One region of the Kineococcus sp. G2 genome, then DNA from elsewhere that is predicted to be linked to it. Evidence: riboswitches for the same ligand, from Rfam matches in the RefSeq annotation. Region 1 holds a riboswitch; the other holds the start of a gene.

Region 1 (3,199 bases):
GGTTCCGAGCGGGTCGTGGTGCACCCCACCGCCGGCACCACCCGCGACCCGGTGGACGAGCTCATCGAGCTGGGCGGGCGCACCTGGCGCTTCGTGGACACCGCGGGCATCCGCCGCCGGGTGCACCTGACCAAGGGGGCCGACTTCTACGCCTCGCTGCGCACGCAGGCGGCGCTGGAGAAGGCGGAGGTGGCCGTGGTGCTCCTGGACGCCAGCGAGCCGCTCACGGAGCAGGACATCCGGATCATCTCGATGGTCGTGGAGTCCGGTCGCGCGCTCGTGGTGGCCTACAACAAGTGGGACCTGACCGACGAGGAGCGCCGGCACTACCTCGAGCGCGAGATCGAGAAGGAGCTGGTCCAGATCCCGTGGGCGCCGCGGGTGAACGTCTCGGCGATGACCGGCCGGCACCTGGAGCGGCTCGTGCCGGCCCTGGACACCGCCCTGGAGTCGTGGGACACCCGCGTGCCCACCGGGCGGCTCAACAGCTTCCTGGGGCAGGTCGTGGCGGCCCACCCGCACCCGGTGCGCGGCGGCAAGCAGCCGCGCATCCTGTTCGGCACGCAGGCCTCCACGCGTCCGCCGCGCTTCGTGGTCTTCGCCAGCGGCTTCCTGGAGGCCGGCTACCGCCGCTTCCTGGAGCGGCGCCTGCGCGAGGAGTTCGGCTTCACGGGCACCCCGATCGAGCTGAGCGTCCGGGTGCGGGAGAAGCGCCGGAAGTGATGTAGGGTTTACCCCGGTTCGCCGCCCGGCAACGGGGGAGCGGGCCATCGGGCTGTGGCGCAGCTTGGTAGCGCACTTGACTGGGGGTCAAGGGGTCGCAGGTTCAAATCCTGTCAGCCCGACAGGGGATCACCGCGCAGCGGTGAGGAGAGGGCCGGTTCCGTTCGGAACCGGCCCTCTCGCCGTGTCCGGGGGGTTCGCCTACCCTGGTGGGGCCAGGAGCACGACGACGAGCCCCCGGGGTCCACCATGACGACGCGCACGCCCACGCCACCGGCACCACCGCGTGGTCGGCGCAGGCCCGGCGGTGTCGCGATCGCCTCCGTCGTCCTCGGGCTCGCCGGTGCGCTGACCGGGCTGGTGCCGAGCCTGCACGTGCTGGCCCTGTGCCTGGCGGTGCTCGGCGCCGCGGCGGGCCTGGTGGCCCTCCTGCGCGGCCGCGGCCCGGTGCGGCGCACCGCCGCGGCCGGGCTGGTGCTGTCGCTGGCCGCGGCCGCCGTGGTCGTCGCCGTCACCGCCGCCGCCCGCGACGACGTGGTCACGGACGTGGTCGAGGACGCCCCCGGGGACGTGGCGGGGGAGCTCCCGGCCGACCCCGCCGGGGGCCTCGCCGGCGGCACGCGGCCGTCCGGGTCGCCCGAGGGCGTGGCGGTGACCGGCTGCGGCGAGCCCGACGCCTCCGGTGCCGCCACCGCCGTGGTGGAGGTGACCAACACCGCGCAGCAGACGCGCAGCCTCGCCGTCGCCGTGGAGTGGATGGACGCCGCCGACGCGCAGCTGGGCGTCGGGCGGGCCGTCGCGCGCGACCTCGCACCCGGGGAGAGCACCACCGTGCGGGTCGAGGGGACCGGTGTGGGCGGGGCCGTGGCGTGCCGCGCGCTGGAGGTCGTCCCCGCCTGAGCGGCGGCGGCGCTCCACGCCCCGGTCGAGGTTGACAGCACTGCCCCGCAACGGGCACGGTGTGGCCCACGACCATCCAGAGCGGCCGAGAGACCTGGCTCGACGACGCCGCAGCAACCCCCCTCCCGCAGGGCGTGGGTGCTTCCGCCAGGACCGATGGAGGGCACGGCATGACGCAGGACCGCACCACCGAACTGCACTCCCGACGGCACATCGACCTGTGCCGCCGCGGTTCCGCCGCCTGTCGCTGACGCGCGGACCCCGACCGCGGGGTGCGCCTCGCGGACCCGAGGCGCACTCCGCCGCCACCTCCGCCCGATCCCGGGCGCACGGAGGACCCACCGCTGAAACACCGCCCTGCCGTCGTGCGACGGCAGGGTCCGTCCCGAACCCGAGAGGAACACATGCCCACGCCCACGTCCGTCGCGGTGCCCACCGACACCACCGAGGCGAAGTTCGCCGCCTACGCCCACCCCGAGAAGCTCGTGAGCACCGCCTGGCTCGCGGAGAACCTGGGCCGTGAGGGTCTGGTCGTGGTGGAGAGCGACGAGGACGTCCTGCTGTACGAGACCGGCCACATCCCCGGCGCGGTCAAGGTCGACTGGCACACCGAGCTGAACGACCCCGTCACCCGCGACTACGTCGACGGCGCGGGGTTCGCGGACCTGCTCTCCCGCAAGGGGATCCGCCGCGAGGACACGGTCGTGCTGTACGGCGACAAGAGCAACTGGTGGGCCGCGTACGCGCTGTGGGTGTTCACCCTGTTCGGCCACGAGGACGTGCGGTTGCTGGACGGTGGCCGCGCCAAGTGGGCCGCCGAGGGTCGCGATCTGACCACCGAGGCGCCGCAGCGCGAGCGCACCGAGTACCCCGTCGTGGAGCGCGACGACAGCCGCGTGCGCGCGTTCGCGCCGGACGTGCGCGAGCACCGCGGCGGCCTGGTGGACGTGCGTTCCGCGCCGGAGTACACCGGTGAGCGCACCCACATGCCTGACTACCCGCAGGAGGGGACCCTGCGCGGCGGGCACATCGCGGGCGCGGCGAGCGTGCCGTGGGCGAAGGCGGCCAACGAGGACGGCACCTTCAAGGACCGCTCGCAGCTCGAGGAGATCTACTTCGACGCCGCGGGACTGACCCCGCAGACGGATACGATCACCTACTGCCGCATCGGTGAGCGCTCCAGCCACACCTGGTTCGTGCTGACGCACCTGCTGGGCCTGGAGAACGTGCGCAACTACGACGGGTCCTGGACGGAGTGGGGCAACGCGGTGCGCGCGCCCATCGCGGTGGGCCCGGAGCCGGGCACGCGCTGAACCCGGGTACTGCTCGGCGGGGGGTCCGCGGTGCACACCGCGGACCCCCTGCGCGCATCCGTGTGCGGCGCCACCCGGGTTCAGACGGTGGAGTGCTCGGTGACGGCCTCCTCGAGCGCGTCCTTGCGCGCGGCGAGCAGCGCGTCGACCGCGGCCGGGTCGTCGCGGTCCAGCTCGACCATGCGCCGACGCGTCTGCCCGCCGCGGACCACGCGCAGCTGGTCCTCGCCGATGCCGACGATCGCGGCGGCCGCGACGTCCTC
Region 2 (3,199 bases), on a different contig from region 1:
CGCCCAGCAGGGCGGCGGCCGGCACCGACCAGCGGTGCGCACCGCCCACCAGGCGGCGGGCGAGGTGGGGCACGACGAGGCCGACGAAGCCGATCGCACCGGAGGCGGCGACGAGCACGCCCACGCACAGGGAGACCGCGACGAGCAGCGCGGTGCGGAACGCGGCGGGGGAGACGCCCAGGCCGCGGGCGGTCTCGTCGCCCAGGGCGAGGGCGTCCAGGCGCGGCCCCCACGCGGTCAGGGCCGCGACGGTGCCGGCGGCCACGACGAGCACGGCGGTCAGCGGGGCGCCCCAGGAGGCCAGGCCGAGCGAGCCCAGCAGCCAGAACACCACCGAGCGGGCGCCCTCGGCGGAGCCGGAGGCGAAGACGAGGAAGCTGGTGGCGGCGTGCAGGGCGTACCCGACGGCCACGCCCGCCAGCAGCAGCCGCGCCGAGGTGACCCGCCCGGCGCCGCGGGCGACGGCGTACACCAGCACCGCCGCGGCCAGCGCGCCGGTGAACGCGCTGCCGGACAGGGCGTGCTCGCCCCAGCCGGCGCCGGCGCCCAGCAGGATGGCGGCGGCGGCGCCCGTGGAGGCGCCGGAGGTCACGCCCAGCAGCTGCGGGTCGGCCAGCGGGTTGCGGACCATGGCCTGCATCGCCGCCCCGCACACGGCCAGGCCCGCGCCGACCGCCAGGCCCAGCAGCACCCGCGGCAGCCGCACCTGCCACACCACCGCGTCCTCGACCGGGCCCCAGGCGGGGGTGGCCGGTGCGCCGAGCAGGTGGTGGGCGCTGATGCGCAGCACGTCACCGGGGGCCACGGCCGCCGCCCCCACCGCCGCGCCGGCCAGGGCGGCGGCGACGGCGGCCGCGACGAGGGCGGCCAGCACCAGGGTCCGGCGGCGGGTGGCGGCGCGCCGGCCCAGCGGGTCGCGCAGCGGGGCGGGCGTGGGACGGGGCGGGGCGCCGGCTGTCGGCACGGGACCTCCTGCGGCGCGGCGGGCTGGTGCTGTTGCAATCTACTCGCGACAAGGGCACCGCCCCGCGCTCGGCTCCCCGGTGCGGACGCGGATCCGGGCCGATCCGGGCCCGTCCGGGCCGACCCGGGGGTGGACCGGTGCGTTTTGACGTCCGATCCAGCGCCTCCTACGATTTGCGACGGCATCGAGTGTCAGCGACAAGCCCTGGCTTGCTGACCGGCAACCCTCGTCCGCGGTGGGGTGCTCCAGGTGAAAGCCCGGCGGGACGGAGCGTCCCGCAAGCGTGTGGCCGCCCGTCGCAGCAGCGACGGACCGGCCTGGCCGAGCAGGAGGCGACCCGTCGTGAGCCCACGCGCCACGTCCCCCTCGTGTCCCCGGGGCGGTACCGCCGCCGGCGGCTGACCGCCCCTCCCCGGCGAGCGCCCCTCGCCGCTCCCGCCGGCCGCGCGCCGGAGGCACCCCGAGAGCCCGCACCACCCCACGAGGAGACCCGAGTTGTCCAGCGCCGCCACCCCTCCCTCCCTGCCCGACAAGCCCGGGCGCAGCAAGCTGCCGATCGTCATCGGCGTCGCCGTCCTCGCGGTCGTCGCGATCGTCGTCGCGCTCGTCGTGCGCAACACCGGTGACGACGAGACCGCCACCACCGCGGCGGGCGAGACGCAGACCGTGCGCATCGGCGTCACCGACCAGGCCGAGCCGTACTGGCAGACCTACGTCGACCTGGCCCGCGAGCGCCTCGGCGTGGACGTGGAGCTGGTGAACTTCTCCGACTACAGCCTGCCGAACCCGGCTCTGAGCCAGGGCGAGGTCGACCTCAACCAGTTCCAGCACACCCAGTACCTGGCGAACTACAACGTCACCGCGGGCGACGACCTGCAGCCGATCGGCTCCACCGCCGTGTACCCGCTGCCGCTGTACTCCACCCGGTACGACGACCCCTCGCAGCTCCCGCAGGGCGCGAAGGTCGCCGTCCCGGACGACGCCATCAACGAGGCGCGTGCGCTGCTCGTGCTGCAGGACGCGGGCCTGCTGACCCTCGCCGACGGCGGTTCCGCCTTCTCCACCGTGCAGGACGTGCAGGACGCGAAGGTCGAGGTCGTCCCGCTGGACGCCTCCCAGACCGCCGGTGCGCTGCAGAACGGCTCCGTCGCCGCCGCCGTCGTCAACAACAACTACGCCACCAGCGCCGGGCTCGCCGTCGAGGACGTCGTCCACCAGGACGACCCCGAGAGCGCGGCCTCGGTGCCCTACGTGAACCTCTTCGTCTCGCGCGCCGAGGACACCGGCAACCAGACCTACCTGGACCTCGCCGAGCTCATCCACGACCCCGCCGTGCAGGCGGAGTTCGTCGAGAGCTACCCGCAGGCCGTCGTCCGCGACGTCGACCCCGCCACCCTGCAGGAGCAGCTGGCGGACGTCGAGGAGGACGCGCGGGCGGCGCAGGGCTGACGTGGCAGAACCCATCGTCCGCCTGACGGGCGTCACCAAGCGGTACGAGCGCGGCGGCAAGGCCGTCGCCGCCGTCGACGACGTCAGCCTCGACGTGCACGAGGGGGAGGTCCTCGCCGTCATCGGGTACTCCGGCGCCGGCAAGTCCACCCTCGTGCGGCTGGTGAACGCCCTGGAGGCGCCCACCTCCGGCACCGTGACCGTCGCCGGGCAGGACCTCACCCGGCTGGGCGAGAAGGAGCTGCGCCGGGCGCGCCAGCGCATCGGCATGATCTTCCAGCAGTTCAACCTGTTCCGATCGCGCACCGTCGCCGGGAACGTCGCCTACCCGCTGAAGGTGGCCGGCGTCCCCCGGGAGCAGCGCGACGCCCGGGTCGCCGAGCTGCTCGACTTCGTCGGCCTGCTGGACCGCGCCCACGCCCACCCCGAGCAGCTCTCCGGCGGGCAGAAGCAGCGCGTCGGCATCGCCCGCGCGCTGGCGACGAACCCGCCGCTGCTGCTGGCCGACGAGGCCACCAGCGCGCTGGACCCGGAGACCACCACCGAGGTCCTCTCGCTGCTGCGGCGGGTCAACCGCGAGCTCGGCGTGACCATCGTGGTCATCACCCACGAGATGGACGCCGTGCGGCAGATCGCCGACCGGGTCGCGGTCATGGAGGCCGGCCGCGTCGTCGAGGTCGGCGACGTCTACGACGTGTTCTCCACCCCGCAGACCGCCCCGGCGCAGCGGTTCGTGCGCAGCGTCCTGCACGACCGGCCCACCCGGGAGCAGCTGGCGCGGCTGCG

The links. Region 1 has a riboswitch for S-adenosylmethionine ahead of V9U69_RS18000 (sulfurtransferase). Riboswitches for the same ligand answer to the same signal wherever they lie in the genome.
Region 2: it holds a riboswitch for S-adenosylmethionine, as region 1 does, so the genes downstream of both, V9U69_RS03750 (MetQ/NlpA family ABC transporter substrate-binding protein) here and V9U69_RS18000 (sulfurtransferase) in region 1, are expected to answer to the same signal.

Annotation. Positions count from the first base shown of each region.
Region 1 covers NZ_JBBBEM010000133.1:8,332-11,530, reverse strand. The annotation lists gene der (ribosome biogenesis GTPase Der) at 1-723, shown strand, start outside; tRNA gene V9U69_RS18010 (tRNA-Pro) at 772-845, shown strand; gene V9U69_RS18005 (FxLYD domain-containing protein) at 973-1,623, shown strand; SAM riboswitch class I at 1,693-1,786, shown strand; gene V9U69_RS18000 (sulfurtransferase) at 2,028-2,936, shown strand; gene V9U69_RS17995 (SDR family NAD(P)-dependent oxidoreductase) at 3,017-3,199, opposite strand, start outside.
Region 2 covers NZ_JBBBEM010000017.1:57,801-60,999, forward strand. The annotation lists gene V9U69_RS03745 (FecCD family ABC transporter permease) at 1-964, opposite strand, end outside; SAM riboswitch class IV at 1,145-1,254, shown strand; gene V9U69_RS03750 (MetQ/NlpA family ABC transporter substrate-binding protein) at 1,460-2,413, shown strand; gene V9U69_RS03755 (methionine ABC transporter ATP-binding protein) at 2,415-3,199, shown strand, end outside.